Regions from separate parts of the Paenibacillus xylanexedens genome, predicted to be linked through region 1. Evidence: riboswitches for the same ligand, from Rfam matches in the RefSeq annotation. Region 1 holds a riboswitch; each other region holds the start of a gene.
What was found. A riboswitch is a leader RNA that binds a small molecule or an ion and turns the genes downstream of it on or off. The one in region 1 is predicted to bind thiamine pyrophosphate.
Positions count from the first base shown of each region.

Region 2: another riboswitch for thiamine pyrophosphate. It lies ahead of BS614_RS08295 (ABC transporter ATP-binding protein); the one in region 1 lies ahead of thiC (phosphomethylpyrimidine synthase ThiC).
Region 3: another riboswitch for thiamine pyrophosphate. It lies ahead of BS614_RS21245 (thiamine phosphate synthase); the one in region 1 lies ahead of thiC (phosphomethylpyrimidine synthase ThiC).
Region 4: another riboswitch for thiamine pyrophosphate. It lies ahead of tenA (thiaminase II); the one in region 1 lies ahead of thiC (phosphomethylpyrimidine synthase ThiC).

Region 1 covers NZ_CP018620.1:1,539,990-1,544,105, reverse strand. Annotated here, with positions in the region: gene thiC (phosphomethylpyrimidine synthase ThiC) at 1-1,397, opposite strand, end outside; TPP riboswitch at 1,815-1,928, opposite strand; gene BS614_RS06965 (IclR family transcriptional regulator) at 2,077-2,820, opposite strand; gene BS614_RS06960 (alpha/beta hydrolase) at 3,181-4,116, shown strand, end outside.
Region 2 covers NZ_CP018620.1:1,878,269-1,882,384, reverse strand. Annotated here, with positions in the region: gene BS614_RS08305 (pectate lyase) at 1-172, opposite strand, end outside; gene BS614_RS08300 (radical SAM/SPASM domain-containing protein) at 520-1,395, opposite strand; TPP riboswitch at 1,613-1,715, shown strand; gene BS614_RS08295 (ABC transporter ATP-binding protein) at 1,873-2,637, shown strand; gene BS614_RS08290 (ABC transporter permease) at 2,627-3,457, shown strand; gene BS614_RS08285 (ABC transporter substrate-binding protein) at 3,511-4,116, shown strand, end outside.
Region 3 covers NZ_CP018620.1:4,867,402-4,871,517, reverse strand. Annotated here, with positions in the region: gene BS614_RS21255 (hypothetical protein) at 1-603, shown strand, start outside; gene BS614_RS21250 (ABC-F family ATP-binding cassette domain-containing protein) at 742-2,292, shown strand; TPP riboswitch at 2,368-2,477, shown strand; gene BS614_RS21245 (thiamine phosphate synthase) at 2,703-3,365, shown strand; gene thiO (glycine oxidase ThiO) at 3,383-4,116, shown strand, end outside.
Region 4 covers NZ_CP018620.1:4,460,725-4,464,840, forward strand. Annotated here, with positions in the region: gene BS614_RS19715 (endo-1,4-beta-xylanase) at 60-2,732, shown strand; TPP riboswitch at 2,938-3,035, shown strand; partial or broken gene tenA (thiaminase II) at 3,150-3,812, shown strand; gene BS614_RS19725 (CotH kinase family protein) at 4,080-4,116, shown strand, end outside.

The sequences.
Region 1 (4,116 bases):
TTTGGCGTAACATAACAGAGCATGGACGTGCCGAACCAGCCAATCATGGCTGCCCCAATGGCGGACGTGATGTGATCGTAACCCGGGGCAATGTCGGTCGTCAGCGGCCCCAGCGTATAGAACGGTGCCTCTTTACATATCTCCATCTGCAAGTCCACATTCTCCTTGATCTTGTGCATCGGCACATGACCCGGGCCTTCGATCATCACCTGCACATCATGCTTCCATGCGATCTGCGTCAGTTCCCCAAGCGTAGCCAATTCCGCCATCTGAGCTTCGTCATTCGCATCGTAGATACTGCCTGGACGAAGTCCATCTCCCAGCGAAAACGCCACATCATACCTTTTCATAATCTCGCAGATTTCTTCAAAATGGGTGTACAAAAAATTCTCCTGATGATGCGCCAGACACCATGCTGCCATAATGGACCCGCCCCGGGACACAATGCCTGTCATTCGCTTGGCGGTCATGGGGATATAACGCAGCAGTACACCTGCATGAATCGTAAAGTAGTCCACGCCCTGCTCTGCCTGCTCAATGAGTGTGTCACGGTACAACTCCCAGGTCAGCGCTTCTGCTTCGCCATTCACCTTCTCCAGCGCCTGATACAGCGGCACCGTACCAATCGGCACAGGTGAATTACGGATGATCCATTCCCGGGTGGTATGAATGTTTTTGCCTGTGGACAGATCCATTACGGTATCCGATCCCCAGCGTACCGCCCAGGTCATCTTCTCGACCTCTTCCTCGATGGATGAAGATACAGCAGAGTTGCCAATGTTGGCATTGATCTTCACATGAAAATGACGACCGATCAACATCGGCTCACTCTCCGGGTGATTGATGTTGGATGGCAGAATGGCCCGTCCACTCGCCAGCTCCTGCCTCACAAATTCCGGTTCCACGCCTTCACGAATGGCGGCAAACTCCATCTCTGCCGTAATGACTCCTTGCCTCGCGTAGTGCATCTGGGTCACACAGCGTCCTGGCTGTGCCCGCAGCGGTTTGCCACGTAATCCAGGGTACTCTTCGGCTCCAGCTCTCTTTCCTCCGGGCTTCAGTCCGTTATCCACCGGTTTAACCGTACGGCCTTGATAAGCTTCGACATCGCCGCGCTCTGTGATCCAACGGGTGCGCAGGGCTGGCAGACCTGCACGGATATCCGCATGAAATGCGGGATCGGTCATCGGGCCGCTCGTATCGTAGACACGTAGCGGTTCGTTATGCTCCACCCCTTGGGGAGTATTCGTGTCATGAAGGGCTATCTCACGCTCCGGTACAGCAATGTCCGGCCGTGAGCCCTGAATGTAGACTTTGCGGCTGCCCGGAAAGGGCTGAACCCGTCCGGCCGCTCCTGTTTCTTTTTCCACCTGCTGACCGTTATGTTCCTGTTCCATCGCTTGTTGTCCCGTTTGATTTCCTGTACTCATGTTCGCTTTTCTCCTCCTCAGTGTTCGTCGCTTGTTTGGTTGGAATAGTCATTAGCTCACTTACGTACCTGTCCCAAATCATGCGCATTGCAGAGAAGAAAGAGCGATCCTACACCAGACCAGGGGAGACACTTTTCATGTACAGTTAACAACAGACGGAGGCTACCACAGATCATCGATCTATAAGACTCCCCTCCTCATCCAAGCCCACTTCCGCAGGTTATCGAAAAAGAAGCCCATAAAATCCGCGCTATATCGCCCGTTCCCTGTATATAAAAAAGCCGGTCCCCGAAGGAACCGACTTTTATGTCCATCACCAATAATGCACCTTTATGCAGCTCCTTAACGGAGCCCTACAAGGGTCACATCATGTGGTGGTTGTGGTCATATCGCCGATTACTTCCCTACGCTGGTATGATCCAGATCAGGTGCAAAGGGTCCGGAATCTCATGCGATTCCGTCTCAGTCCGGACAATTCGGACTCCCCCAGTAACGTTAACAAGTTGCGGCTTACATAAGCCGCCGTTCATATTCAATGAAGCTGGCCCCGCTGGGCCGTCCATAACAGAGTAGCGCAACCGGAACATAAAAACAACCTTTATATTCCAAATGATCAACTCTATTGGAGAAAAACCTTACCTCAGCATCAGGATAACATGAGCCCCATTTGCGTAGCAGCATCCTTCAACACAGGTGCGTATTCATGCAATGTCTCCTGCGAAAGTCGACTGACAGGTCCCGAGACCGAGAGGGCAGCTGCGATATTGCCTCTGCGATCCATAATCGGTACAGATACCGCGGCAGCTCCCGGCTCACGTTCCTCATAACTCGTGGCATATCCGTTATCCCGGATATCTATCATTTGTGCCAAATACACCGCCGGATCAATAAACACCGGCCATTCCGGCCCGTTCATCAGTTCTTCACGATCCTCGTCCGTGGCAAACGCCATTAGGACTTTGCTGGAAGCGCCCACAGACAGCGGGAGTCTAACACCCACTGGAGCGACTCGGCGAATCGCCTGATCACTTTGCACAGCCTGAATCCGAATCCGTTCACTCCCATCACGCAGGTACAGACTCACAGTCTCCCCCAATCGATCTCTCAGTCGCTCCATCGCAGGCAGTAGCAGAATAGCGGGATCATCACTACGGGACATATGAGCTGACAGCTCCCAGATTCGGATGCCAAGTCGGTACTTCTCTGTTGCTGCATCGCGGATCACGAACCCTCGATCTTCCAGCGTAGCCATCAAACGGTGCACTGTACTTTTGTGCAGGCCGATCTGGCTGGCAATTTCGGTGAGTCCCAGATCACTGCGTGTGGTAAAACATAATAATATATCCAGCGCCCGTTCCACAGCCCGGACGGTTAACTTGCGATCTTCCATGGCATAATGCCCTCCTCATGTTTCATCACATGAAACTTGGTTACATAAATTATATGAGAAACGGTCTCATCTGTAAACCAAAAAGAGCCAAAATCAAAATAGGCCAACGTGTAAATTTTTCCTTTTTATAAGACTTAATCCCCTGTAATTTGCACACTAAGGTAATGTTACCCATATATCTTAAGAACTATATAACAATTGCGTAACAAATGCCCTCAATCAATTGACTTTGACTATATTGGAACATACGATAAAGATATATTACATTAAGATATCGCTCTGAAAACAGGCTCTGAAATCGACGCAATTCTCTTATCATGTCGTTGTTATCTTCAACTGAACTTCAAAGGAGGGGCATTCATGTATCAATCATCCCAGAGCGAAGCCCCGCTGCAAACAAAAGTGTCCGATCTGCCCTCTTCCCTATCACCGAGGCTGATTCGGTTCAAACATATTATCGTAGCGTTGCTGCTCTCCGTTGTATTTTTTCTACTGTTTTGTTTTATTGCACTGCATGGTTATATCGCATGGGTATTATCCAATCCAACGGTAGCGCCTGTCTTCTCCAATCCGATGCAAGCCAAGAACATGAAGTATGAAGACATCACGTTCCCGGCAGCAGATGGCAGCCGCACGATGCAGGGATGGTATATTCCTGCTGACAATGCTGCAAGCAAAACGATTATTTTCAGTCACGGCTATGGTGCTAATCGTGAAGAAACATGGGTACCCATGTATGACCTGGCACACTATGCCCATCAACTTGGGTTCAACGTGGTGATGTTCGATTACGGCTTCGCTTCTCAAGTGAACAAAGCTGTAGCCACAGGTGGCAAAGCTGAGTCACAGCAATTGCTGGGTGCCATCCAGTTCGCCAAGCAACGTGGTGCGCAGGAACTGGTTGTCTGGGGCTTCTCGATGGGTGCCGGTACAGCGTTACAAACCGGACTGATTACGAAGGAAGTGGATGCAATGATTCTGGACAGTGCGTTCCTGCTGGAGCCAGATACGCTGTACCACAACATTCACAACCAGATCGATCTCCCGCGTCAGCCTACACTGGAGATCATGAAACTGTTGTTCCCTGTTCTGAATGGTACCGGATTACAACAGATTCCATACCAGGAAGTGAAAAAGAAAGATTATCCGTTCCCGATTTTCTTCATCCATGGTACAGAGGACGAGAAGGCGCCTTATCCAATTGCGGAGCAACTCGCCGCCAACCAGACCAATCCGTACTCGGATGTATGGATTGTCCAGGATGCGCATCATGAGTTGATCTTCCGGGAGCATCCA
Region 2 (4,116 bases), 340 kb from region 1:
CGCCCAGTGTGGAAGGATTGGCTACAAATGTTTTACCTTGGCCGTCATAGGTCGTGCCCTTTGGAACAACAATCGTTGAATTTACAACGGTAGGTGCAGCAGCAACCGGAGCTACACCAAATACGGAAGCAACCAAACCAGCCGACAGCAACAACGTCAATATTTTTTTCATAACTTTATTCCTCCCTTATTCTCTCGTTTTTTGGTAGAGTACAAGCCTGAGCTTGTCCTGAAGTTCGTCAGAGGTGCACCTCTGTCCGAACCACAACCTAATCCTACCAAATAAGGAAGGTAACTAGAATAATCATTAGATCAGATATATCATGACATCGCACAATCCCTGTCTTATCAGCATTTTTTGCATATCAGGTCACTCAAGCAATATGCTGATATCAACCTCTGGTATGCTCATTTGTAACGTATGTACCCCTCACTTATTCCCCGGTAACAAAGAAAGACCACTACATTTGTCTCCAAATGTGTGATCTTGAATGGCTTCTGGCTTGCTGATATAAGATATCAGGCTCCGAATCTCTGACGATAACCGCACTTTCGACACAACTCTTCCACAGCTTCCCGCTTGGAGAAGCCATATACCAGATTGTTCGCTCGCTCACCCTCAATAATCTCCGAGAATGACTTCTCGTGCACATTACCAAGGTTAATCACACCCTCGCCATCGAGACAGCATGGAACCACCGTTCCATCCACAAGCACAGCTGCCTGACCACGCAATGCATGGCAAAAACCTTTGCCGTCATCTTCAGGTGCATCCAGACTCGGCCACTGGAACTCATGGTCCTGATTCAGATATACATTTCGGGCAATTTTGACCCCGCTGCCTGGAACCACTTTTTCCTCAATGCGGAAGTCCAGATTGAACTCACGTTCCAACACTTCAAGGGTCTCCCGATTTCGATTCATCTGAGCATTTGTGAAGTTATCCTGCGTCAGATTCCACAGTCGGAATGAGATGATGACATTGTGCTTAACGGCCTCGTGTACAAAGGACAAAATATGACGCAGGTATCCGTCACGGTCTGTTGAACCTTCATGCCCATCGAAGCTGTGCAGGGAGAAATTCATCTGCCGCAGCGCCGGTTTGCCAAGCAATTTATGCTGAGTCTTGGGCAAGAGTGTACCATTCGTTGTAATGTTCACCTTGAGTCCCTTCTCATGTGCGGAATCAAGCAGCAGATCTATTTTGGGGTGCAACAAGGGTTCGCCTTTGACATGTAGATAAATATGATTGGTGTGTGGTTTAACTTGATCCAGTATATTGTTGAAGACTTCAGGGTCAATGAATCCTTTGGCACGCTGCGTCTGAGGACAGAAGCTGCACGCCAGATTACAGATACTTGTGATCTCAATATATACTTTTTTGAACGTTTTCAACTCGGGTCCCCATTCTGCCTAGGAGGGAGAACAATCCCACCTGCATTTGTGATCCGGCCAATATGCGCCACCACTATTATATCGGGTTCATGAGCCAAGGTAAATTGTTCAGTTGTTCGGCTCTGGCTCCAAGTTCATCTCAAGAATTCCATCATGCTGCCTCTTTACAGTTCATGTTCGAGTGATATATGCTGAACAGACAACTGCATATCTTGAACTTTTGCACTAGGGGAGCCTTGCGGCTGAGACGAATATGACTATTCGGACCCTTTGAACCTGATCTGGATCATACCAGCGGAGGGAAGTGGAGCGGCCTTTTAGTAAGCGGAATTTTTTCATGAATGTGAAGATAAATTGCGGATTTAACTTACAGACCCACTCATTTCTCCGGAAATGGGTGGGTCTTTTTTGTTCCTTTTGCAGAGTACAGGATGCCGTTGTTATTCCAGCAGTCTGACATCAAGGGGGGAGGATCAGATGAACAACCATGTAACCATTCACAACGTTAGCTTCGCTTTTCCTGAAAAAAAGGATTCACCCGTGCTCGCCAATGTGTCGCTTCAGGTTCAACAAGGAGAATTTGTCTCGCTCATCGGCTCCAGCGGATCAGGTAAAAGCACACTCTTCAAGCTGCTCGCAGGCTTGCTTGAGCCAACCGTTGGCACCATCGATATAGCTGATGTACCGCAAGGACAACGGCTCGGACGAGTCGCTTATATGCCGCAGAAAGATCTGCTGTTATCCTGGCGTACCGTCATGGAGAACTGCATGCTGCCTGCCGAGCTTGCACCAGGCCGACAGAACAAGGAGAAGCTGCGAGCCGATATCATCGCAGGATTGGCAAGGTTCGGCTTGTCCGGTTATGAGCAGGCCTATCCAGATGAGTTATCCGGCGGCATGCGGCAGCGGGTGGCATTGCTGCGTACCTTGCTTACAGGCGGGCAGCTCATGTTACTGGATGAACCCTTCGGTGCACTCGACGCCTTAACCAAACGAGAAATGCATCGCTGGTTGTTGGAGCTGTGGGAGGACTTTGGACAAACCGTGCTGTTCATTACACATGACATTGAAGAAGCCCTGCTGTTAAGTGACCGTATCATTCTGTTAACTCCAGGAAGGCAAGGTCAGCAGTTGCGGGAGATGACAGTTCCTTTACCACGCCCAAGGCATTCGGACATGATCTACCAACCGGCTCTCGTGCAGATGAGACGACAACTGGAGGAACAATTACATGCAAAATGATAGAGCTGAGGTTAGCGTTTGGACGTGGTGTTTAAAGTGGCTCTCGAGGTCGTTTTCCCAATATGGTTTGTTTATTATGCTCATGTTCTTATTAATGGCGATCTGGGAAGTGATTGTGCGTATGGGATGGGTGCCCTCCTTCATCATTCCTGCACCCACGGCCATCGCAAGCTCACTGGTTGAACATCGCCGTCTGCTGTTGACCATCCATCTGCCTGCTACCTTTATGGAGGTTGTTGTTGGTTTTGTCTTGTCCATAGTGACTGGAATTACGCTGGCAACAGGCATGCATATGAACCGATCGATTGAAAAGGCCTTGTATCCCTTCATCGTAATCAGTCAGACCATCCCGCTGATTGCCTTGTCTCCCGTGTTCATCCTGTGGTTTGGCTATACGTTGTGGAGCAAAGTCGCCGTGGTGTTCCTAATCGCGTTCTTCCCCATTGTGGTCAGTACCTATGATGGACTCCGCCAAGGCGATCCGGAGCAGCGTGAACTTTTGCTCACCATGGGCGCCAGCAAGTGGGATATTTTTTGCAAACTCCAGATTCCACTGGCACTTTCCTCTTTTTTCTCGGGGTTAAAGATGTCTGTGGTGTACTGCGTGGTTGGGGCAACGATTGGCGAATGGCTCGGTGGCAGCAAAGGTCTCGGATACTTCAGCCGCCGCATGTCCAGCAACATGAACACGGATGCGATGTTTGCCGCCATTTTGCTGTTATCCCTGCTTGGAATCGTTTTGTTTGTACTGATTGCCTGGCTAGAGAAACGATTTAGCATACGGCGGCATGGACATGGAGGCAAAAGAAAAGTTGGATAATACTTAGACAGAAATTAGATGTAAACAAAACGATGAAATGAGGAACTTCATTTATGAATAACAAAGGTATATACTCCCTGCTTCCCATCATGCTCATTAGCCTTTTGCTGATCGTTAGCGGATGCAGCACCACGAATACCAGCAAAAACACGCCAACAACAGACTCTGCAACCCATGCACAACAAATAGACAAGTCTGCAACCGAACCAGCATCAGACGCCAAAGATAGACTGTCCATCATGCTCGACTGGTACCCGAATGCAGTACATTCCTTCATCTACGTCGCTCAAGAAAAAGGATACTTTGCAGATCAAGGTCTGGATGTCGAAATTCAGATGCCTGCGGATACCAATGATTCACTCAAACTTGTTGCTGCCGGAAAAATTGATCTGGCTCTAAGCTACCAGCCCCAAATTTTGCTCGCTCGTGGCGAGAACATTCCTGTACGTTCCATTGCTGCTGTTGTTCGCCACCCCCTAGTGCATCTGTTGACCGAAGCGAATGGCAACGTAAGTTCACCCAAAGATCTTGAAGAAAAGACTGTTGGTTATTCCTCCATTCCTCTGTACGAAGCGATGGTACGCACGATGATCAGTAAGGATGGCGGCAATTCCGACAACATAAATCTGGTCGACGTTGGGTTCGATCTGATTCCTTCG
Region 3 (4,116 bases), 3.3 Mb from region 1:
GGTAACCGTGAAGATTCTTTCAGGCAAGTGTGGAGCCCCAAGAAACCTTATACATATTCAGATTCTAATGGTAACAGTATTAACTTTACACTGGACGACTACGTATATGCCTATGACGCAAACGCAGGGAAATGGATTGAAGGATTTCAAAAAGAACTGGCTTCAAGCACACAGATTCCTTTACTTCAGAATACCAGCGTATTTGAGCAAGTTAGACAAAGCCGGATTGTGACTACTGTGCAGGATGATCTGGCTGATGTGATTAACCGCCATAATGAGTTTGCCAGAAAGAACGGTATTTCCTATACGTTTACGATGCCCCTGATTGCGCAGGAAGATTGGTACAACTCCATTAACGATACAGGGATTATGGCCTTTATCCAAGGTATAGGTGTGGGTGACCAAAAGATCAACAATTATGCGATCGGTGGAGGCAGACTTGTGAAGAAAACGGCCATCGTAGGTGGGGTAGATCCTTTAACGGGTATCAAGTACTACTATCCCTCCACATGTGGTAATGGTTACCGTGCTGAAGAGGTGTTTACAGACGCAAGAGAAGCAGCTGCACAAGGCTATTTCGAATATAAATGCTCTAATCGTTAGGGTAGCCTGTATGACAAAATCATGTAAGAGGTTCCTGAACTGTTTACATTACTTTCAGAAAAGACGGGACCTGTGCTAGAATAGGGTTTCGGAACAATAATAAAAGTAATGTCTAATAGATAGGAGCAACCTCATCTTATGAGTTTATTGTCAGTAGAGAACGTAAGTCACAATTTTGGAGATCGCACGTTATTTAAGAATGTATCGTTTCGTTTACTTGCCGGAGAGCGCGTAGGACTTGTTGGTGCCAATGGTGTGGGTAAATCCACATTAATGAACATCCTTACCGGTAAATTGCTTAAAGATAGTGGAAAAGTGGAATGGACACCTAAGGTCCGTTATGGATATCTGGATCAGCACACGAAGCTTACGCCAGGCAAAACCATACGTGACGTGCTTAAAGATGCATTCCTTCCGTTGCTTGAATTGGAAAAAGAAATGATGAATATTACGGACCAGATGGCAGATGCAGATCCAGATAAGCTGGAGCAGTTGCTGGAAGAGATGGGCGATATTCAGGAACAACTGGAGCAGGGCGATTTTTATCTGATTGACGTAAAAGTCGAAGAGATGGCCAATGGTCTTGGTTTGTCCGCAATTGGTCTTGATCGGGATGTCGCAGCTCTAAGTGGTGGACAACGTACCAAGGTGCTTCTTGCCAAGCTTCTGCTCGAGAAACCTACAGCTCTTTTGCTGGATGAGCCGACCAACTATCTGGATGTAGAGCACATTGAATGGTTGTCACGTTACCTGAAGGACTACCCGCACGCGTTCCTCTTAATCTCCCATGACACGGAATTCATGAATGAAGTCGTAAATGTCATTTATCATTTGGAATTTGCCAAATTAACGCGATATGCAGCGAACTATAACAAGTTCCTTGAGATGGCTGATATGAATAAAGCCCAGCATATTGATGCGTACGAGAAACAGCAAGAGTACATCAAGAAACAGGAAGATTTCATTCAGCGTAACAAGGCACGTGCTTCAACTTCTGGTCGAGCGAAGAGCCGGGAGAAGCAACTGGACAGAATTGAACGTATTGATCGTCCAGATGAAGCGGCCAAACCAACGTTCAAATTCAAGGATGCCCGCGCGAGCAGCAAAACGGTCTTTGAGGGCATTGATTTTGAAATTGGATATACGTATCCTTTGCTGCCCAAAATGACAATGACAATTGAACGTGGTGAGAAAATTGCCATCGTAGGTTGTAATGGTGTGGGTAAATCGACGCTGTTAAAAACCATCCTGGGAAAAATATCTCCACTTAGTGGAAAGACTTTCTTGGGAGATTATCTGGAAACGGCCTATTTTGAGCAGGAAGTTCGTGCTGGGAATATCACGCCGATTGAGGATGTCTGGAATGAGTTTTCACATCTGACCCAAAATGAAGTCCGGGGTCATCTCGCTCGCTGTGGGTTGAAAAATGAGCATATTACCCGTCCGCTTAACATGCTGAGTGGTGGAGAACAAGCCAAGGTTCGGTTATGCAAACTCTTGATGCGTGAAAGTAACTGGATTCTATTCGATGAGCCGACGAACCATTTGGATGTCACAGCTAAAGCTGAGTTACAGCGTGCCTTGCAAGAATTCAAGGGAACGGTGTTGCTGGTATCTCATGAACCTGATTTCTACGAGGGTTGGGTTACCAAAACATGGAATGTTGAAGAATGGTCTGAGAAAAACTAGACAATTCAAGCAACGCTTAATAGAAATGAACGGTGACAAAAAAATCCTTCTATGGTAACATAGGCTACAACTTCATATGAACACTAGGGGGGCCGCACGATGTGGCTGAGATGGAAGAATGCGATTCCGGACCCTTTGCACCTGATCTGGATCATACCAGCGTAGGGAAGTGGCGAGCGCGTTTCAGTGAATGATGTGAGCAAACGGCAATTCGAAAGAATTCAACCGTCTTGCTTAGTAAATTGAAACATGCAGTTGCGTGTATAAGGTTATGGCTATAAGGTCTATAGCTTTATTGCACGAAATGAACTGTATGTATCAGTCAGTCATCTGGTCCTATAATTAATACGCAGCCACTCCCCTACGGGAGTGGCTTTTTTTGTTTTCATAGCATTCACGCCTGGAAGGAGATGAACAGTACGGTATTTTCTCATGAACATGTACACGGATCATTTGAACTGCATGTTGTATCTACGGGTGCAGGGGATCAAGCATCTTTTGTAAAAGCTGCAAAGGACGTTTGGCCATGGGTGGACTATATTCACATACGAGAAAAACAACTCACATGGCAAGACAAGATCGGTTGGGCTGAAAGTCTGCGTGGTATTGGCGTTCCATCTTGTCGTATCGTTATCAATGGTTCAGAGCTACCTTCACAGAATGATATCTATGGCGGTGTACATTGGGGGCAAGATGCAATACGTAACTACAACCCTGCTGTTATAAGCAATGTGCAGCGACTTCGTCTGGGTGTATCTGTTCATTCAATCGATGAGGCAAAAATCGCTGAAGAACGGGGAGCCGATTACCTATTCTTCGGGCATGTCTACGCAACCAACAGTAAGCCGGATCTTGAACCAAGAGGATTATATGCTCTGGCTGAAGTGTGCTCTGGTGTCTCCATTCCTGTCATGGCGATTGGGGGCATCGAACCGGGAAACATTCACGCTATTCGCTTTGCAGGCGCACAGGGAGTCGCTGTGATCTCGAATGTATGGGCGAGCGATTCCCCGGATCGGGCGGCTGCATTATTAAGGCAGGCTATCGTTGCTACAGAAAGTCTGAGTCGCTGAATCAAGGAGATGAGAGGATGAAAAAGATCATTACTGATAGACCGGATAAGATTCATGCAGAAACGATTATTGTAGGTGGAGGCGTTGTTGGTTGTGCCATTGCGTATGAGCTTGCTTTCCGTGGACAGGATGTGCTGTTACTGGAGCGTTCGGCGATTGCAGGAGGCACTTCTTGCGCGGCGGCTGGAATGCTGGCGGCAGATAGTGAGGATTTTGCTCATCCTTTGATGGCTAAGCTCGCTAGGCAGAGTAGACATTTACTTATTGAGCAACAGGTGCTAATGGCTTCACTCAGTGAGGTAGAGACTGGCCTGCAACGCCAGGGATTCCTAACTCCTTTTCGTTCATACAGTGAATTAAGTAGTTATAAGGACAATCGGAAGTCTGCGTTGTCTGCTGATGAGGTGTGGTGGGACCGTTCCGTTGTGCAACAGGAGGCATCATGGCTTAACAGAGATACGTATGGAGCCTACTACAGACCTTACGAGAGTGAGATTCTTCCAGTCCATCTAACGAAGGCATATGCTGAATCCGCTCAAGCATTGGGAGCACGGGTTATGGAGGACATACAGGATATACGTCTGCAAGCAAACGAACACGGCGTGCAGGGGATCACCACATCGATCGGTGAGATGAAATGCAAACATGTCATTATAGCGGCTGGATTACAGAGTGAAGAGTTGATGAGACATGTGAATCTGAGCTTGCCTGTGTGGTCGGTAAAAGGTGAAATAGCCGCCGTTCAGTTCTC
Region 4 (4,116 bases), 2.9 Mb from region 1:
ATTTATCTGGATGTTAATCCGTTCAGAAATACTTAGACCAAATCAAGAGGAGGAATTGTATGAGACGGTTAGGTCAATGGAATATAACAGCCTTGGTTCTTGTGCTGGTACTCGCCATGCTTCCATTTTCGAATGTCTCACATGCAGCCAAGGCAGTTACGGAAGTGGAGGGAGGTCATTTGAGCACAAACTTTGAAGACGGTACACTTCAGGGATGGACTCCACGTGTCGGTAGCGAAAGGCTGACAGTGACACAGCAGGAAGCAAACGAAAGTCAGTCCAGCATGCTGGTTGCCAACCGTGAGCGTTCCTATCATGGACCGATGTTATCCATGAAGGATCTGCTTGAGCGTAACCAAGAGTATGAAATTACAGCATATGTAAGACTTACCCAGGAGCCCACCACGGATCAAACACTACAGCTCACCACATATAAAAAAACAACTGCCGAAAGCTGGAACCCGATCGGTAGCGTGAAGATTTCCAAAGCAGAATGGAATACATGGCACAAGATCACCGGAAAATTTCAATATAGCGATAATCCTACGGAATTGAATCTGTTCATCGAAACACCCTACATCTCTGAAGATAGCGTGGATACGTTATCGTTCTATGTGGATGATGTATCATTTACTCTGGCCGAGCAACTGGAGATTGAAGAAGGTATTCGGTCTCTGGAGGACCTGTATCAAGATGATTTCCCCATTGGTGCAGCGGTGTATCGCTGGCAGTTGGAAGGCGCATATGGACAACTGCTCACAAAGCACTTTAACAGCTTGACCGCAACCTATGAGATGAAACCGAAGTACATGTCTCCTTCCGAAGGTGTTTATGAGTTCGAGGCAGCCGATCAATATGTTCAGTTCGCCGAGGAACATGGTATGGGCGTACGCGCACATGCCTTGTTGTGGCATATTGATGCAGCAGAGTGGATGTTCAAGGATCCTCAGGGTAACCCTGCGAGTCGAGAATTACTGCTTGCCCGGATTCAGGATTACGTTGAAACCGTCATGACCCGATACAAAGGTAAGATCTATGCCTGGGATGTGGTAAACGAGGCGATTGCGGATAGCAATGGTGATGCCAACGGTTTACGTAAAAGTCCCTTTTATGAACTAATCGGTCCGGATTACATTGAGAAAACCTATGAATTCGCTCGTGCAGCCGATCCGAATGCCAAATTATATTACAACGAATACTTCACGGAAATCCCTGAGAAAAGAGAGCATATGTATCAGTTGGTCAAACGACTGAAAGAGAAGGGGCTCATCGATGGTGTGGGTTTGCAATCCCACTATAACCTCGAATCCCCGCCCATCAAGGAAATTGAAAAAACGATCAACATGTTCGCCGAACTTGGATTGGATATTCAGATCACGGAACTGGATGTGGATAGCGGAATTCCATTTGGTGAAGAGATGTCCGATGAAGTTGCGGTAAAGCAGGCGTATCGATATAAGGAACTGTTGGATTTGTACAAAAAACACAAAGATCACATTTCTTCAGTTACCTTATGGGGACTCCAAGATGAGAAGTCTTACAACAACCAGGCCATGCTGTTTGATTCAGCCCTGAAGGCCAAAAAAGCATACTGGGGACTCGTGGATGAATCCAGCTTGCCTGTGTTGACACAGAGAGCCGTCTCACTTTCGGGTAAACCGGATATCAAAAAACAGTCACAAGATCCTCTCTGGAACAAAGCGGTGTCTACTCCACTGAAGGGTGACTCTTCGGGATCAGCCAATTTCCGCACCTTATGGGATTATAGTAACCTGTATATCCTTGTGGATGTTCAGGATGCGAAGGCAGATGTGAATGACGGAGTAGAACTCTTTGTTGATCTCAATAATGGCAAGACCACCTCATATGAAGCAGATGACCGATACATTATCATTAAGCGGTCGGGCAAAGCTGAGGGTGCGGAGCGACGTTCATATCGTGTACGCGAGACAAAAGCCGGATATCAGGTTGAATTGTCCATTCCATGGGGTGGTATCCAAGCCGATTCAGAATATGAAGTTGGCTTGGACATCCGTGTGACTGATGGCGGTTCAAGTGGGACACAACCTTATAATCCACTGTACTGGAATGATCGAACACAATCTCAGGAGCAAGATACAAGCAAATACGGCGTAATTCAACTCGCCCCTATGCCCAAATATGCACAAGCTGTGCAAGGGATTGTTCAGATTGATGGGAAGAAAGACGCCCTATGGAATAAGGCTGTACCATTTGAAGTAAAACGGTTGAATGAGACCGAAGGTGCAGAGGCAGTGGCTCGCGCAATGTGGTCAGGTGAGTATCTATACCTGCTGATCGACGTCACTGATCCAAACATCATTACAGACAGCATCAACCCATGGGATCAGGATTCGGTTGAGATTTTCCTGGACGAGAATCACCAGCGCACACCATATTTTCAATATGATGATGCCCAGTTCAGAATCAGTGCAGACAATGTGGGAACCTTTGCAGGGGGAGCCTCACCCGGACGCCTTGTAAGTGCTGTGAAGAAAACGAATAAAGGATACCTCGTAGAAGCCAGAATCCAGTTGAATTCACTGACGCCAAAGGCTGGAAATGTTCTCGGTTTCGAGCTTCAAATTAACGACAACCAGGGCGGAGGTAAGCAGAGCGTAGCCAAGTGGAATGATGCGACCAATGAAAGCTGGAGAAACACTTCCCAGTACGGAATACTCACTTTTGTCGGAAAGAACAAACTCGGGCAGTAAACCATCGGCAGTAATTGTAAGAATAGAAACCATCATAACAGTGGCTAAAACTCAACCATTGTTGTGATGGTTTTTTGTCGTTTACATACATCACTCAAGCTGATGAGGGCGATACAATCTGCCTTGACTATATTTAACAGCCCTTGATATACTAAATAGATGTTATTTTTTCTTTATGCGGATAAGAAAGTAATCAACTACATACAACCGTTTGCGAGGGAGCCTTAACCGGCTGAGAGGGTGTTAAACCGACCTTACCTGATTTGGATCATGCCAACGTAGGGATGCAACGATGAAACACTGCACTTGGGTAGCTTATGCGAACCCCCTTGTTTTTGTGTATTTGTCTGCGAAACATCCTATGGATGTTTCGTTTTTTTGTTTTTAAATACGTACATTGATGAACTGGAGGAACACATGTTGACTATTTCAGAGAGATTATATCAGGCAGCGCAGCCCGTGTGGAAGGAATGTCTCGAGCATCCCTTTGTTAAAGGAATCGGAGATGGTTCCTTACCGGTCGAACAATTTCGTTATTATTTGCTGCAAGACTACTTTTACCTGTTCGATTATGCCCGCGTATTTGCACTAGGTATCGTCAAGTCGCACGACCCCAAATTGATGCAGTTTTTTAGTAAAAACGTAGATAACATCCTGAATGGTGAAATGAAAATTCATCGTTCTTATATGGAGCGATTAGGAATAACAGAGGATCATGTTTTTTAGGTAAAACCTGCACTGAAAAATGCAGCCTATACTAATTATATGCTCTCTGTTTCCCATGCGGGTGGCATAGCAGAAGTACTTGTATCCATTCTGGCCTGCTCATGGAGCTATGCGGAGATCGGTCAAGTCCTTGCTCAAAAGCCGGGTGCAGCTGAGCATCCCTTTTATGGAGAGTGGATCACAGGATATGCTTCCTCTGAATACAACAGCAGCAATCAATCCCTTGTGACGTTAACGGATAAGCTATTAGAAGGCTGTAGCGAGGAAACATACCAACGGATGGAAGATATTTTCGTGATGTGCAGCCGCTTTGAGCTTGATTTTTGGGAGATGTCATGGAGGCTGGAGCCTTAAGTTCACTGGTAGTTAATCCAATTAGAGAGTAGCGTCCATAAACAGGATGTTGCTCTCTTTTTCTATATCCGTTGTGCAAAACAGCCTGCCATGTTTATTTTTATTGCCGGCATATCTATCGCTTCTATAGGCAGAATGCTTGATGGGAGTAATCCGAGCTTTTCGTTTGTTATTTTTGTGTCTCATTCAGATTCATTTAAGAATTGCAATTTATGATAATTACATGCGAAAAGATACAACAACAATAATAATAATGAGGTGATGGCAATGAGTATATACAAATGGCCTAAATTTATCGGTGTAG